One region of the Paenibacillus glycanilyticus genome, then DNA from elsewhere that is predicted to be linked to it. Evidence: riboswitches for the same ligand, from Rfam matches in the RefSeq annotation. Region 1 holds a riboswitch; each other region holds the start of a gene.
What was found. Region 1 has a riboswitch for ZMP and ZTP ahead of ACR9FF_RS03435 (DJ-1/PfpI family protein). Riboswitches for the same ligand answer to the same signal wherever they lie in the genome.
Positions count from the first base shown of each region.

Region 2: linked by a shared signal. The riboswitch ahead of ACR9FF_RS04560 (bifunctional 5,10-methylenetetrahydrofolate dehydrogenase/5,10-methenyltetrahydrofolate cyclohydrolase) and the one ahead of ACR9FF_RS03435 (DJ-1/PfpI family protein) in region 1 are both predicted to bind ZMP and ZTP.
Region 3: linked by a shared signal. The riboswitch ahead of rpiB (ribose 5-phosphate isomerase B) and the one ahead of ACR9FF_RS03435 (DJ-1/PfpI family protein) in region 1 are both predicted to bind ZMP and ZTP.

Region 1 covers NZ_CP195155.1:723,785-729,430, forward strand. Annotated here, with positions in the region: gene ACR9FF_RS03405 (ABC transporter permease) at 3-800, opposite strand; gene ACR9FF_RS03410 (hypothetical protein) at 1,177-1,413, shown strand; gene ACR9FF_RS03415 (NUDIX hydrolase) at 1,420-1,908, shown strand; gene ACR9FF_RS03420 (glutathione peroxidase) at 2,073-2,636, shown strand; gene ACR9FF_RS03425 (hypothetical protein) at 2,727-3,143, shown strand; gene ACR9FF_RS03430 (glycoside hydrolase family 25 protein) at 3,186-3,899, opposite strand; ZMP/ZTP riboswitch at 4,034-4,113, shown strand; gene ACR9FF_RS03435 (DJ-1/PfpI family protein) at 4,166-4,765, shown strand; gene ACR9FF_RS03440 (PadR family transcriptional regulator) at 4,955-5,284, shown strand; gene ACR9FF_RS03445 (DUF2812 domain-containing protein) at 5,290-5,646, shown strand, end outside.
Region 2 covers NZ_CP195155.1:1,004,369-1,010,014, reverse strand. Annotated here, with positions in the region: gene ACR9FF_RS04565 (S-layer homology domain-containing protein) at 1-1,125, opposite strand, end outside; ZMP/ZTP riboswitch at 1,575-1,659, shown strand; gene ACR9FF_RS04560 (bifunctional 5,10-methylenetetrahydrofolate dehydrogenase/5,10-methenyltetrahydrofolate cyclohydrolase) at 1,742-2,596, shown strand; gene ACR9FF_RS04555 (cyclodeaminase/cyclohydrolase family protein) at 2,597-3,235, shown strand; gene ACR9FF_RS04550 (choice-of-anchor J domain-containing protein) at 3,306-5,381, opposite strand; gene ACR9FF_RS04545 (Ger(x)C family spore germination protein) at 5,638-5,646, opposite strand, start outside.
Region 3 covers NZ_CP195155.1:6,303,210-6,308,855, reverse strand. Annotated here, with positions in the region: gene prmC (peptide chain release factor N(5)-glutamine methyltransferase) at 1-147, shown strand, start outside; gene spoIIR (stage II sporulation protein R) at 644-1,393, shown strand; gene ACR9FF_RS28450 (L-threonylcarbamoyladenylate synthase) at 1,538-2,608, shown strand; gene ACR9FF_RS28445 (manganese efflux pump MntP) at 2,724-3,236, shown strand; gene ACR9FF_RS28440 (low molecular weight protein arginine phosphatase) at 3,278-3,856, shown strand; ZMP/ZTP riboswitch at 3,943-4,023, shown strand; gene rpiB (ribose 5-phosphate isomerase B) at 4,124-4,582, shown strand; gene ACR9FF_RS28430 (TIGR01440 family protein) at 4,698-5,300, shown strand; gene glyA (serine hydroxymethyltransferase) at 5,324-5,646, shown strand, end outside.

The DNA of each region.
Region 1 (5,646 bases):
TCTCACCCTCCCTGGATTAACGTTTTTTTCTTCGTGCGCGCCCAACCGGCTGCCAGGATCAGATACAATACCGCGATCCAGACGGCTTGAACAGCCATGGAGGTTAAAGCTTCGGACATGCTTGTGTTGCCGATATAAATGCCGAGCGGAGTCTGGTACGTGTATTGGAACGGAAGAAATTTCGAGACGGTCTGCACCGATTCCGGGAAAAACCACAGCGGCACGATACTGCCGGACAATACGCGGACGATAGCGTCCTTGACATTCCCCATGTTGCCAAGCTCCATCACCCAGAACGCAATCAGTCCGATAAGCGCGCTAAGCAGCCATAGAATGGCGTAGCTTAACAGGCAGCTTGGAAGGAAGAGCAGGAAGCTCCCGAAGGAAGCGGGCCACGGAATGCCAAAAAAGATGGAGGCAAATGCGACTAGCGGAAGCGCCCTGTTTAACAAGGAGCTGAGCATTTCTCCGATATCTTCGGCCAGGTAGCAGGCAAAAAGAGGGATAGGACGGTAGAAGTCGGTCACAATTTGGCCTTCCCGTATTTTGTAATAGATGGTATTCTGTACGTCGCATACGAAGATGGTAGAGATAATGATCGAGAGAATGGTGTAGGTCGTAATATCCTGCAGGCTAAGCGATTCTACCGATCCGGAGCCGCCTTTGTAAGCCGTCTGCCATAAGAATACGGAAGCCAGCATCAGAATAAGATTGGTTGCAACGGAAGTGAACACTTCAAACCGGTAAGTCAGATTAACGAGAAGCTTCATTTTCGTTATGTACCAGTAAGCTTGAAGCATATTAACCCCCTTAAAAGTGACTTGATATGTAAAATATTACAATTACAATGCTCTTATATTAATCGATTTCAATCCCGCAGGCTACGGATATTTTTAATATAGTTATTTATAAGGTTCGGCCTAAAATTGCAGGGGAGGCGTAACGGAAGTGGCAATGATTCTGATCATTCTTATCGTGGCATTTTATTTAACTTTGTTGAACTTTAAACGGTTTAGGAAGCTGGCCAAAGGCTTGAGATGGCTCTTGTATGCTTTAATGCTTTTCCTAATATGCGACGGCATTTATTCCTCTGCGAGGCACTTTAATCCCGATAATGCCGTTAATAGTCTTATTCCCAGCCTCTGCATGGCACTGCTGATTGAAGGAGCGCGATATGTGTTTAGAAAAAGGCGTGACCATGAAAAGAACTGGTCTGTGGATGATTATCCGATCGAATACATTTGCCGGAAAGGAGCGGGCATCCCGTGGGAAGCAAGCGTTAAGGATTGGCAGGAGATGAAGGGAACTGGCGAAGACCGGGAGCAGGCTTACCTGGACCTGGTCAAGAAGTTTAATGCCTTTAAAAACGAAGGGAATCAGCTGCCTGAACCATTAAGTTTAAAAAGGAGATAAGGGATCATGCTAAACCTAAAGATAACCGACAGTGATCTTATAGGAGGCGACCTGGCGTATCTGGATATCGTCTCGCGTTATGCCGCAAGGGGAGTGCTATTCAACGATCATGGACAAGTTGCGATGATGTATATGGCCGAGCTTGATCTCTACAAGCTGCCCGGCGGTGGAATGGAGGAAGGCGAGTCCCCCGAGGATGCTTTTGTACGGGAAATAAAAGAGGAGACCGGTTGCGAAGCGGATGTAATCTGCAGGCTTGGTTTTGTGGAGGAGCATAAGAATCGGAACGGGTTTCTGCAGCATTCGCATTGTTATCTGGCAAAAGCGCGGCATGGCGCGGGTGAGGCTGCTCTCACGGAAGCCGAAGAACAGCTCGGAATGTCCGTTCAATGGCTGTCTGCCACACAAGCGCTGGATATTATGGAAAAAGCAGTGGCGGGCGGCGGCGATAATCACGCCAAGCTTTTTATGCTGATGCGCGACCGGATTATCTGAAAGAAGCTGTGAAGTTCATGGAGAGAGAAGGCTTTTTATAAGCCTTTTTTCCAATATATACTTTATTGAAATTGCCTATGAAGATTATTGTTTTTATATATTATTCAAATAGGCTTCTTGGTTATATGATGGATTAAATATAAAAAAGGGGAGAGGGATTAATGATGAACAAGTCCATCTATGACATTCAGGTTAATGAGATAAATGGGGAGTCTATTCATCTGTCTGCTTTTTACGGCAGGGTTCTTCTAATCGTAAACACAGCAAGCCAATGCGGCTATTCCAAGCAGTTCGAAGGCCTGCAGCATTTGTACGAAAAATATTGGATGCACGGCTTCGAAATACTGGGTTTCCCGTGCAATCAGTTCAACGGCAAAGAGCCCGGGAGCAATGCGGAGGTGGAAGAGCATTGCCGGCGTAATGCCGGAGTAACCTTCTCGCTGTTTGAAAAGGTAGAGATCCGCGGTGAATCCGTTCATCCGCTCTTTCAGTATTTGACGGAGCAGGCGCCTTTCGGGGGCTTTGACGCGGGTAATTCCGATGAGCTGTGGATGAAGAATTTTCTCCAGCAGAATCATCCGGACCTGTATGAAGGCGACGGCGTAAAGTGGAATTTCTCCAAGTTCCTTGTTAACCGGGAAGGTAAGGTTATCGCCCGATTCGAACCTACGACGCAGCCAGCCGATTTGGAACTGGCCATCGAGGAGGCATTATCCTCGGAGCAATAAGTCTAATTATTGCGAAAATAGTAAAGAGGCAGGATAAACATGCGTCCCGGAGAAGTTTCTCTGTAGAAAAATTTGAGGGAGGCATTCGCATTGAGCAAGCTTTTGAAGGTAGCTATGGCGGTTACTGCTGTTTTTGCGCTGCTTATGCAACCGGTCTCGGCTTCGGACAAAACAACCAAATTCAAAGTAACGCTTGTCAGCGTGGAGCTGGTTGAGAATAACCATGTCGGTAACGAGTGGTTGACTAAGGCTTACGTGAACGGCAAGGAAGTACAAAAAAACAAAAGTATCACCCTGAGCTTGAAATCGACGGACAGCATTAAGCTGAAGGCATATGCCGAAGAGCAGGATAAAATTCCCGATAGCAATTCAGCCAATGATACGGTAAAAGCATCTTCTATCACAAAAACCGTCAATAAAGCGTTGAAGGTCGTTGTGACGGAGAACCGCGGCAGGTATTCGGGGAATACGGCCGAGTGGAAGTTTACCTATAAAATCGAAAAGTAATCCGTCAGCCGATGCTTCCCAAGAAGTTTCGGCTTCTATTTTTTAGCGCTCAAACCTTGCCTTAAATTGCTCGTAGTCTCCGTTAAAAACGTTAATATCGACGTACGAGTCGATGCCTGGGATAAGACCCCGGTTGTTGTATTGCCAGAATAACCAGCTGCGGTCACCTCGTAAACGCGGATGCTTGACGATATCCCTGATCCAGATTTCGTAATCCTTGAAGCTGCCTGCTATATAGGTATTAAAGGTATCGTAAGTGACATACAAGATAGGCTTCTGCTTATAATGCTCCTCCAGATGGCTGGAGAGGATGGTCAGTTCCCGCTGAATGAGGGCGACATCCTTATCAAGAGCAATCTCGATATCGATAACAGGCGGGAGATTGGCGGACTCATTGGGTACCTCTTCGATAAAATGCGCCGCCTGCTGGGCGCCGGTGCTCTGCGTCGTGAAAAAATGATAAGCGCCGGTCCTCATCCCTTGGCTTCTGGCTTGCTCCCAATTCGATTTGAAGTCCTTATCCGTCATATCCTTTCCTTCGGTTGCCTTGATATAGACGAACCGCCATTTGCCGCTGCCGGCAACCTTGCCCCAATCAATCTCGCCCTGATAGTGGGACACATCGATTCCCCGAATCTTGTATTTAGACGCGAACAGGTTGTTATGCCAAATGATGCCCTTATATTCCAATACACCGGCGATCACGAAGATCAGCAGTATACATGCGGTGCTTATCTGCCATCTTTTTAGCTTCATAGCCACCTATCCTTTGTTCCTGCCCTTAATTTTACTTTGAACATTCCGATACATAGACGTCAGCATGTCCTTATTTGTTTCCGCAAAATTTAACTTGCCCCGCGCATATGCCCGGTTTATGATAAAAGTAAATATCTGGTATGTGCAACTGGCGTAAACGTGGAGAACCACGAGGGAGCACATATGTCATGAGCCGTACGCCTGGGCAGAGTATCGTTTCTCGTGAAGAGAGGCGATGCTCTTTTTTATTGGGGAGGATGAAGCGGATGCAGAAGAGAAGGAATGTAGCTATTCTGATCTATGACAACGTTGAAGTGCTGGACTTTACGGGACCGTTTGAAGTGTTTATTACGGGCAGCAATCGCGGGCAGGATTTCCATGTGTTCACCGTTGCGGAGAATAACAGTCCCGTTACGGCCTTAGGCAATCTGAGCGTCAATCCGGCCTATACCATTCACGACTGTCCCAAGCCCGATATCGTGCTTATTCCCGGCGGCTGGGGCTCCCGTCAGGAAATGCACAACAAGGTGCTGACCGATTGGATCAGGAAATGCGCTGACGAGTCGGAGCTGCTGCTATCCGTCTGCACGGGTGCGCTGCTCCTTGCGAAGGCGGGAGTGCTGGAAGGGCTGAAGCTGACGACGAATCGTCTTGCAACCGAGGAGTTAAGGCAGGTCGCTCCGGCATCCGCCGAAATCTCCGAGACCGCCAGATATGTGGATAACGGAAAAATCGTCATGTCCGCCGGCATTTCGGCCGGCATAGACATGTCACTCTATGTCATCAGCCGCCTTCTTGGCGAGGAGAGAGCCTTGCATACCGCAAAACTAATGGAATACGATTGGGTGCCAAAAGAGCATTCCTGATGCACTTTGGCAATGATGAAAGAAACCTATCAGAGCATGTCGAGATTCTCGGCATGTTCTTTTTTGTGAGATTTGTTTTGATAAATTTTCCATAAAATATATTGACAGTCGATATATCGAGACTTAATATATAAGCATAAGATATATCGACAGACGATATAGTTCGAGTGGTGGGAAGGATGATAAGACATGAAAGAGATGCTGCCGCTTACCGAGGCGTTTTATTATATCCTGATCGTTCTCTATACGGAGCCATCACATGGATACGGCATTATGCAGGATACCGAGAAGAGAAGCGGCGGGCGCGTAAAGCTTGGTGCAGGAACTTTATATACGGCGCTTAATACCTTGCTGGGCAAAGGGCTGATTGAGCAATATCCCGTTCCGGAGGGAGCGGACTCGCGCCGCAAAATGTATGCCATTACGGAGAACGGCATGCTGGTAGTCGAAGCGGAGATCGCAAGACTGGAAGAGCTTCTGAACGTAGGGCGACAAGCTCTGATTACGAAGAAAGGGTGAGGCGGATGAGCGACAAGCTGATTAAGCGGCGCCGGCTGACGATGAGCTGGAACTTTGAGAAGGAAGAGCAATGGCTTAACGAGATGTCCCGTGACGGAATGCATTTCAAGAAGGCGAGTATGGCAAGCAGCTTCTTCGCGAAGGATGAATCGGTCCGGTATACGTACAGACTGGATTACCAGACCGGGCAAAAACTTGGAAGCAGCAAGTTTCAGGAGTATATTGATTTGTATCAGGACGCAGGCTGGGAATATGTCAGCTCTTACGGCTCGCTCTGGCATTATTTTCGCAGGGAATGGCAGCCCGGGGAGGAGCCTCGGCTCTATACGGACCGCGACTCCTTGATTCAGCTGTACAAAAGA
Region 2 (5,646 bases), 280 kb from region 1:
ACCGTCCGCTTCGGCTGTTGTCGAACCCGCCGGAGTTGTGCCATCCGCCAAATAGATCGTAACGGCTGAACCGCCAGCTACGGCGGAAGCTGTTCCCGACACGGTCGAGTAGCTCGAATAAGTGATCTTGGCTGCATTCGGCGCGGCAGTTTGTCCGACCGATACGTTCACCTTCGCACTCTCTTCTTTGCCCGTCTCCGTAGCGGTTACCGTCACCGTTCCCGCATGAGTCGGATTGCTGATCGTCAGAGCAAACGAACCGTCCGAGTTAGCGGTCGTATTGCCGAGCGGCGTATTGTCGGCATCGTAAGCTTTCACTTCCGCATTTGCCGGTACCGCTCCGATATCGCCGTTTAGCGTCGCGTAATCGTCCACGAACGTAATTTTGTTAACGACCGGAGGCGTCGTTGCTTGTACGCCGCCATTGCTGCCGTCGCCACCGTCGCCGCCGGAACCGTCAGACGAATCGCCGGCTACAACGATGTTTTCGATCTGACTCGTGCCTCCGCTCCCGAAAGCTTCCGTAGCGGAGTATGTACCCGTACCCGCACGGACGGAGATATTGTCAACGAGCGTCCATCTCAAATAGACCATCGGCTGATTGTCCGCTTGGGAAGGCAACGCTACATTGCTCAGTACGCCTGTCGTCCAATCGTTTTGAACTTTTACGGTACCGCCTGCAACATCATTCCAGGCTGCTCCGTCTAGGCTATATTGAAGCTGGAAGTCTCTTGGCCCTGTCGCTGAACCCCGCTGAACCGAAGATACCTTCAGATTCGTATAACCAGTCGTAACGAGGGAAGTCTGCCAGAATCCCCCTACCGTCCATCCGCTGCCGCTAACAACGGACATGGCAGGAGTAGATTTATCGTTGGAGAATCCCACTGTTGGTGCGGTTGTCGTCAGTTTCTTGTCTTTGTTGACATCAAGCGTAACGCTTTGGTTCGCCGGAAGGTCCACGGCTGCATTTGCACCCGTGCCCGTCCCGTCCCATTTCGCAAGCGTCACCGCCGAAGCTGCGGATGCCATAGGCAAAAGACTGCCCGGCTGCAGCAGCGTGAGAAGCATCATAACGGATAAAACGATGCCGAATACGCGTTTATTTTTTAACGCCGAATAACCCACTTAAAAGCCTCCGTTCAATGAATTCATATTGGAAATAAGTCTTCTAACAGAGGTAGGCCAAGCTGTGATAAAATAAATAGGCTTGCTTATCAACGGCAAATAAACCGCCGATAAGCCGGTTTCTTCAGAAGCCGTGGTCCGTGCGCCCCGCCAAAAGCTATCGGATCGCGGCTATTTGATTCCTATTTATGACTTGCAAGAGAATAGACTCCTTTCCGCAAAATTCTATAAAAATCCCCAAAAAACGAGTTAGCCTTACCTCACCTGCATTATAGCACCGTTAATTTCGACAATTGTCATCGTAATATTAATTTTTTAGCAGTAAACCATCCTGCTTTTTCATATGTTCATTTTTGAAATATTTTCAAGTGAAATTTGTTTCAGCCCTTACAAAAAGAACAGGTATCCGACTTTTCTTTCCTTCAAACTTTTGATACAGTAAGAAAAATAACGTTGTATGCGACTGGCGAAAAAAGTGGAATCAACCACGGGGGAGCATGCAGCTTGGACGTTCCGTTCGCCTGGGAAAAGTATCTGAGGACAGACTCGCGTTTTTCGCGAGCCTTCCGCAGGTACTTTTTTTCGTTCATGAACAAAACGGCATGGAGGGATTGGAATGACGAAGCTCTTGAAAGCGAAGGAAGCAGCAGATCAAGTATACGAAGGAATAAGAACGAAGGTCGAAAAATGGAAGCAGATTGGGGTTCAGCCTCATATGGCGACCATTCTGGTCGAAGGAGATCCCGCATCCGCTTATTATGCCGGGGCCAAGCAAAAAATCGCCGAGAAGCTAGGCGTAGCTTTTACTCTCCACGCGTTCCCGGGAGGAGTTGCGGAAGAAGAGCTCCTTCAGCTTGTTAACCGATTGAACAATGATCCAACCGTTCATGGCATTATGCTGGAGCTGCCCCTGCCCCGGCATCTGTCGGCAAGCACCATTGAGAGGGCGATCTCCCCGTTGAAAGACGTGGACGGAGTTACGCCTGATAACAAGCTTGCTACGGTAACGGGTGACACCGGTCTCTATCCGGCTACCCCCCAATCCTGCATTCGTCTCCTGAAGCATTACGGTTATACGCTTGAAGGCAAGAACGTAACGCTCGTGGGACGCGGCCAGACCGTCGGGCTGCCGCTGTTCCATATGCTTCAGCGCGAGAACGCCACCGTAACCGTCTGTCATTCGCGCACGCCGAATATCGCTTCCCATCTGGGCCATGCCGAAATCGCCTTTGTCGCGGTTGGCCGCCCAAGCGTGGTTACGCAGGAGATGGTTCATCCCAACCTCGTCATTATAGATGCCGGAATCAATGAAACGCCGGAGGGTAAAATGATTGGCGATGTTGCAATCGGCGTTCAATTAAGCGCAGCGGCGGTATCCCCCGTACCTGGCGGGGTCGGAACGTTAACGACGGCTATCCTGTACGAAAATCTGCTGAAGGCTATTGACCTTCAACTCGGGGAGGACAAATAGATGACTGCAACGATTTCGTGGGATGATTCCATCCGTCATTTTCTGGAGCAAGCCGGCAGCGCTAGTCCTACGCCGGGCGGAGGAAGCGTAGCCGCATTAATTGCTGCGCTTGCAGCTTCGATGACTTCAATGGTTGGGAACTTGACTCAAGGTGAGAAGTTCGCCGATATTCAATCTACTATTGTTGAAGTCATAGAGAAGATGCGTCGCTTAACGACAGAATGCGAAGAGCTGCTCCAGGCGGACATCTCTTCTTTTAATGGATACATGGATGCGCTAAAGCTGCCAAAGAGCTCCGATGAAGAGAAACATATACGCAAAACCGCGCTTCGCGAAGCTGCGATTCAAGCGATTGATGTTCCTCTGCGTCTCATTGAGGTGTGCCGGGAAGGCTTGGTATTTACCCGCCGCATTGCGGAGTCTTCCAACAAAAACGTCATCTCCGATCTAGGGATTGGAGCGATTTTGTTCGAAGCTGCAGCCCAGTCTGCATTGCTGACGATCGAGATCAATCTGGCCTCGTTAAAGGACGCGGAGCTAAAGCAGCTCTATTCGGACAAGGTAGTTTCGCTAATGAACGAGATTCAGGAACTGAAAAGCAGCTGCCTTCAAATCACGCGCAATCGCATCCTCGGATAAAAAAACATGAATATTCTATCGCACGAAAAGAAGACGCCCAGGAGAATCCCGGCGTCTTCTTCTATTTTTTTTATTTAGACGGCTTGTCTTTTTTTCCGTTAGACTTTAAGACAACGTCGTAATCGTAAGGCACGCTGCTCACGGTGCCTTCAGGCGCGGCGTAAGTCGTCATCATAATGATACTGCCGTACTTGGAGCTGTGGAGCATGTCGGCAAGCTCGATGCGGCTCGACTCCGACATGTTGATCGGATCAGGTACCCGGATAACCTTAACCTGGTTGCCCTGTTCCTTGTCCTTCTGCTTGTCGTAGTTTTTCATAAGGCCAATGAACTCCACCTGATAATTGACGTATTGGCCAATCGTCTGCTCTAGGCTCTTAAAGCCGGAGGTATCCGTCATCGGATCAATGACGGTCCCGTTCAGCCGTAGATTGGATAAGTACCAGCCTGCTTCGTTGTAGCCCCAGTCCGTCAGGTAACGGAATCCAAGCAGCACCTTCTTGCCGGCATAAGCGGACAGATCAAAGGTCTCCGTCTTCCAGCCTTCGGAGCTGCCCGTGAAGCCCGGCAGATTCGCTGCCGTCTTCGGATAGCCTCCTTCGACCAGATCGCTACGCGTATCCTCGTTGGACAGCGAGGTCCAGGTCTTTCCTCCGTCCTCCGATATTTGCACCACGCCGAAATCCCATTGCTCCTCGATATTATAGCTGGTATCGAAGCTGAGCTCCGGTGTTGCCTGACCGGTCAGATCGAGTTCCCTGATGAGGAAATTGTCTGCCTGGTCGCCTTGATTGCTCCATAGGACCTTCCCTCTTTCGGGATCCTCTACGGATATCCAGTTGGTGCGCAGGAAGTCGAGTCCCTGGAAATAGAGATGATCAATTTTGGAGTCGGGCTTAAGCACCTTGAAGTCTGTTCCCCATGCAGGCGTAACATTGTCCGACTTAACCGAAGAAGCAAAGTCGGGAGCTAGATCAATGGAATTAAACTTGTAGGTGGAGGAATCCCCCTTATAACCGCTGTCGAGCACAACGGCCGTCATGTAGTCGGCATATAAGTCGGCGAATGACTTATTGATTCCCGCTTCGGTCAGCGCAGCTTCCACACCGCTAATACCGGTATTAGGGTTATGGAACAAGGTTCGAATAAACGACTCACCGTAATGATCATAGAGATACAGCTGGAACAGATACGCGTTGCCGTAATCGGAAAGAATCTGGAGATCGGACTGATCGCCCCATAAAGTAAGCGAGTTGCGGAGATTGGATAAAAATTCGTTTACGTGGTCCGTGGAATGGCCGTATCCGACCATGTACTGGGCGAAATCGGACAAGCCCTCATTGATGAAGCTTTCTTCCGCAGGATCGGTATCCCGGTGCAGCAAATGCTGAAACTCATGGGCAAATACGCCTTCATAGAGATAGGGCTTTGCTGCGGATGGTCCGGTTCTGTTAAGCCAATCCAGGCTGTCTATCGTCATCACGTTGCGGTCGGCAAAATCGCTGATTGTCGGGGAGAAATAACCGGCGATATAGCTCGGATAGTTAGGGTCATAGTAGCTTTGATCCTTAATGTTGTCGATCAGAATAACAACGCGCCCGCTGTCATCCTTGTACAAGCCGTTATACCCCTCTTCTCCTTTGCGTTCCGCCGGCGGCGCAAAGTATTCGATTTCTTTCGGATAAATGCGCGTTTCGAATTCGTTCAGCAGGTATTGTACCTGCTCGTCCGTAATTTGAACGGAGCCGTTTCGAGGATCGCCGTCCGGGAATTTGAGGTTGTTCGCTACCCATACCTCGCCGCTCTTCCCGACGGCCCGAAGAGTAAAATTCGTCAAATAATATTGGCCGTTCACATCGTTATTCGTGAGCCACGGTTTGACAGTGCCCACATCCGCTTCCGTCAAGCCGGCCGCCTCTGACGACGAGCCTGGATTCCCGGAAGCCTCGCTGCCTGTCAGATCCAGCCGTCCCTCGGCTTCGACGCTTTCCAAAGTATCGGCCCTAAGCTTCGAACCTACATCCAGTACGCTGGGATTAGCGTTATAGCTTTGCTGCTTTGTTGGCGCTGCCGTTGCCGCAGCCGGCGCCAGGAGGCCGCCAACCAGAATAAACGACGATATCAGACCAAAAAGATTGCGTTTCACCACATACACTCCTCCTCAAAAGTTCTGCGAAGCAAAACTTGATGCGTAAGCATAAACTTAAAGAATGATCATACAAGCAGCCCGGTATAGGCTGATTGCGATTATTCTTACGCTATGTCAACTATCATAACAAGGAGGAAAATATACGAAAGTGCCGCTGCTACCATACATGTCAGAGTAAGGAAGACTTGTGCCGCATAACTAACGCCCTAGCTTTTGTCAAATTCGGTCGGTTTCCTATTTACCGGAGGACGCGTCAGTCGAG
Region 3 (5,646 bases), 1.2 Mb from region 1:
CCGCGTATTGTCGCCTTCGAGCTTGGCATGGGCCAAGCCCAGGACGTTGCCGCGCTGCTGCGGAACGTCGGCGAATGGGACGACATCCGCATCATTACCGACTATGGCGGCATCGAGCGCCATGTCATCGCCGTCCGCACAAAATAGTAACTTTATTAAACACGCTGCTGGCGCATCATACGATGCCGGCAGCGTGTTTTTTGTTAACTCCGCTGCAACACGGAAAAACCGCGTTACAGCCCCTTACCCGCCCCACGCCCCGCGCCATTCCCGGCTGTAACACGGAAAAACCGCGTTACAGCCTCCTGCCCGCCCCAAGCCTCGCGCCATTCCCGGCTGCAACACGGAAAAACCGCGTTACAGTCCCCTGCTCGCACGCCCGCCCCACGCCCCGTGCCATGTGCCATTCCCGGCTGCAACACGGAAAAACCGTGTTACAGTCCCCTGCCCGCACCTCGCCCTGTGCCATTCCCCGCTCCCACTCCCTCCCCATCGCCAGCCTCGTGTGTTATGAAAACAACTCTATCATTTTCATTGTTTCTGCTAGGTTTATAGAGCCGGGAACGCGGACATAATGACGGATAGATACGTTCCGGAACGCAAGCTGATGCACCGACGGGTGCGATCGAGAGGAGCTTGTGTTATGATCAACCGCACTAATTCCCTTTTTTATTTCCGTAAATCATATGCTTTGTTGGTGATCGTTTTGTTTGTTCTTGTGATGAGCTGGGAGCAGCAGCGTACGGATGCGGCTGTGGTCGATACGATTATTCCGCAAGATTCCATCCGCCTGCGCATCTTGGCTAATTCGGACTCCCCTGCCGACCAGGCCGTAAAGCGTGTTGTCCGCGATGCAGTGGTGAAAGCCATGGATACTTGGGTAACGGGTCCGCAAACGATTGAAGAAGCGCGCCAAACGGTGCTTGATCATATGGACGAAATCAATGGTATCGTAGCTGACGTGCTGACAAGCCGCGGGTTCGATTACAGCTATCATGCAGAGCTGGGCCAGGTTCCGTTCCCGACAAAAATGTACAGCAACGAAGTGTATCCCGCAGGCAACTATGAAGCTCTCCTGATTACGCTTGGCGAAGGCAAAGGCCAAAACTGGTGGTGCGTGCTGTTCCCGCCGCTGTGCTTCATCGATGCGGCAACCGGCGAAGCCGCCGCAGCCGACCCGGATGCTGACGCCGCGAAAGCGGAGACGGTAAAAACGGCTTCCGCCGATCATAAAGATAAAGTCGAAAAAGCTTCTGACGGCAAAGAAGGCAAATCCGAAGCTTCCGTTCAAAAATCGCAAGACGAGAACAAGCAAGGCGAAGCGCCAAAAGCGAAGTTTTTCCTGCTGGAAATCATTGAGCAATTCATCAACTGGCTGAAAAGCCTGTTCTAATGCAAGCTGCCCGCGGCGGTTCTTTCAAGGCGCATAGTCGCCCGGCAAAGGGCCGCCGCTCCGCAATTCAGGTCGTATATGCTATAATGGGGGCAGTTAGACGACGAACGATTACTTTCGAATAGCAGGGATTGAAGGATAGAGATGACAACAACGAAGGTTTGGCGGGTTGCGGAGGCTGCTCCTGCCGATGCGATGGCCGGACAATTGGAGGAAGCGGCGGCGCTGCTGCGGGAAGGAGAGCTGGTTGCCTTTCCGACCGAAACGGTATACGGCCTAGGTGCGGATGCCCGGAACACAAAGGCGGTTGAAGGCATATTCAAGGCAAAAGGCCGACCGTCGGATAATCCTCTTATCGTGCATATCGCGGATGAAAATCAGCTGGCGGAGCTTGCGCTTCCTTATCCGGAGCTTGCGACCCGGCTAATGAAAGAGTTCTGGCCTGGCCCGCTTACGATCGTGCTGCCGGTACGCACAGGCGCGGTATCTCCGCTTGTTACGGCAGGGCTCGCGACCGTCGGCATCCGGATGCCGGATCATCCGGCCGCGCTGGCCCTCATTCGGCAATCCGGCTGTCCGGTAGCCGCTCCCAGCGCGAACCGCTCCGGCCGGCCCAGCCCAACGCTTGCAGCGCATGTGCTGGAGGATCTGGAAGGAAAAATCAGCGGCATCGTAGACGGAGGCGCGACGGGCGTCGGACTGGAATCAACCGTTATTGAGCTGCCGGATTCGAATACCATCCGTATTCTCCGTCCCGGAGGGATTACGGCCGAGCAGCTGCAGAGCGCTGTTCCGGAGGCGGTAATCGATGCTCCAGCGGCAGCGAATCCGGATGTGACGGAGGCGCCGCGCTCGCCGGGCATGAAATATACGCATTATGCGCCGAAAGGCGATCTTCGGATCGTGTTGGGCGAACCGGCGAATGCGGTCCGTTATATTCAGGAGCAACTCAATCATGCCAAAACAACGCCCGTGAAGACCGGTGTTCTCACTTTCGACGAAAGAGCAGCCGCGTATGATGCCGACCTGATCCTCAGTTACGGCAGCGAGCTGCATCCGGAGCAGGCGGCGCATAACCTGTATGCGGCACTCCGCCAATTCGACTCGGAAGGCGTGCAGCGCATATGGGCGGAAGGCTGCTCCGAGGAAGGGATCGGACTTGCTCTGATGAATCGTCTGGCGAAAGCGGCGGGGCATCAAATCGTCCGCGTATAGAGTAGTATGTTTGTCCCCTTGTCCGCATATCTTGGTTAAGAATGGATGTGGACATGGGGGCGATAGCGTGACTGATGCAACTTTGCATGCCGGACAATTCGCGACACTGATCATTATGGCGGTTGCGCTTGGCATGGATGCTTTTTCGTTAGGAATCGGAATCGGGCTGAAGGGGATTCGCCTGCGCGACGTGCTCCGGTTAAGCAGCATTATCGCGTTATTCCATGTGCTGATGCCTCTTGGCGGCATATATGCCGGACATTTTGTCAGCGGACTGCTTGGCCATGTTGCCACGATGGCTGCGGGCGTGCTGCTGCTTTTGCTTGGCGGGCACATGATTTACAGCTCGCTCAAAGGGGAATCGGTCCAGACGATGGACTACCGTTCCTCGATCGGAACGTTTTTGTTTGCGTTCAGCGTCAGTATCGACTCCTTCTCCGTTGGCGTGACACTCGGCATGTTCGAGGCCGATATTTTGCTGACGGTGTTATTGTTTGGGTTTTTCGGCGGGTTAATGTCCGTACTGGGACTGCTGCTTGGGCGCCGGGTCAGCGAAAATCTGGGCGGCTACGGGGAGGCGCTTGGCGGGACGATCTTGCTCATTTTCGGTCTTTTATTTATATTTTAATACATCAATGGAATCAGCCATACCAGAAAGGGGAATGCAGCATGACGCGCATCTTGTTTGTTTGTACCGGCAATACCTGCCGCTCGCCGATGGCGGAAGCCATGCTGAGGACGATGGCGGAGCAGAAGGGGATATCGCTGGAGGTTCGTTCCGCCGGAGTATCTACCATTGACGGACTGCCGATCTCGTCGCATGCGGCAACAACGCTGCGGGGCAAATCGGTCGAGCACCGCGGCTCGTCGCGCGCGTTAAGCGGAGAAGCCGTTGCATGGGCGGATCTCATTCTGACGATGACAGCCGGACACAAACGCGGCTTGCTCAACTATTTCCCTGAAGCCGTGGATAAAGCTTATACGCTCAAGGAATACGTTAACCAGGATACGGCCGTTCAGGCAGACATTGAAGAGCTCGAACGCCTGTATACGGAGATGCATATGAAGCAGGCGCTGGGCCAGCAGCTGTCGACTGCGGAACGTTCCCGTCTTCTGGAGCTGGAGCGCCGGATCCCAAGCTTCGATATTGCCGATCCGTTCGGCGGAACGCTTGGCATGTACGAAAGCTGCGCCAAGGAAATCGAAGAGAGCCTGAAGTCCCTCCTTCAAATGCTTCAAAAGGGATGATATTCCATGCCGGAATTAGGCCCGATTTATGCGTATATTTGATTGATTTTCACGGTTGAATAAGCTATCATGAAGGTAACAAAGACGGTTTCCGATGTAACTGGCGACGGAAGTGGGTAACCACGGTGGAGCATCGGAACATACGGCCGGTCGCCTGGGCAAAGAGCAGCATGCTAGTGATAGCATGTCATGCTCTTTTTTCGTCTTTTTGAGGATTTTAGGTATAATAAGTCCGTATGATTCGACAACTAGCAGGAGGGTTTTGCGTTGAAAATTGCAATTGGTGCAGATCATGCGGGTTACCGTCTGAAAGATGAAATTGTTCCGTTTCTTTTATCGCTTGGTCATGAAATTGAAGACTTGGGCTGCGACTGCAGCCAGTCGGTGGATTATCCCGATTATGCGCTGCCTGTGGCAGACAGAGTGGCCGGCGGTCAGGCTGACCGCGGCATTCTGATTTGCGGCACGGGTATCGGCATGTCAATCGCGGCGAACAAAGTTCCGGGTATCCGCTGCGCGCTGGTGCATGATATGTTTTCGGCACAAGCCACCCGCGAGCATAACGATACAAACGTGCTTGCGATGGGCGAGCGTATTATCGGCCCTGGTCTTGCGCAGGAAATTGTCCGCATCTGGTTGGAAACGCCGTTCTCTGGCGGCGATCGCCACGTTGGGCGTGTCCGGAAAGTGAAGGAAATCGAGCAGCAGTATACGGTTCATCCTTAGGTCCATGCTTTCGAAGCAAGAATTATCATTAACCGCTTAATTAACTGGCCATCGGTGTAATTAATCCTTAAGCGATTCGTGTGATCATTCTTTGTATTCATAGGAGGTATGTACAATGAACAATCAAAAGGAAACCATTACTATTGCAGCCGATGTGGAGACTATTGTAAGGGAACTTGTTGTAGCAGGAGGACTGAGAGCCGGCCAGCTGCTGGTTGTCGGCACCAGCACAAGCGAGGTGCTTGGCCATAAGATCGGAACTTCGGGAACGGTCGAGACGGCCGCCCAGATCTATGCAGGCATTGAAGCGGTCCGGAAGGACGTGGGCTTTTATCCGGTATATCAATGCTGCGAGCATTTGAACCGGGCGCTTGTCCTCCCCCGCGAGGCGGCGGACAAATACGGGCTGGACGAGGTTGCGGCCGTACCCGTTCCGAAGGCAGGCGGTTCAATGGCCGCTTACGCTTTCCGGCATCTGCCTAACGCTTGTCTGGTTGAGACGGTTCAGGCGCATGCGGGCATCGATATCGGCGATACCTTTATCGGCATGCACCTGCGCCGGGTTGCCGTTCCGGTCAGACCGTCCATCCGGTCGATTGGCGCAGCCCATGTTACGATGGCTTTTTCGCGGCCTAAGCTGATTGGCGGAGCACGCGCGGTATACACCTTGGAAGACAGCGGCCTGGCGTCAGAGCAGACGTCAGGAACTTGCGACTAATTATATTTAGGAGGCTTTTCACAATGGAAAACTTACGTAACCAAGATCCTGAAGTATTAAAGGCAATGGGCCTTGAGCTGCAGCGCCAACGCGACAACATCGAACTGATCGCATCCGAGAACATCGTAAGCGAAGCGGTTCTGGAAGCTATGGGTTCGGTCCTGACGAATAAATATGCAGAAGGCTACCCTGGCAAACGTTTCTACGGCGGCTGCGAGCATGTGGACATTGTGGAAGACATCGCACGCGAACGCGCGAAAGAAATTTTTGGCGCCGAGCATGCGAACGTTCAGCCTCACTCCGGCGCGCAAGCGAACATGGCGGTATACCTTGCCGTCCTCAAACC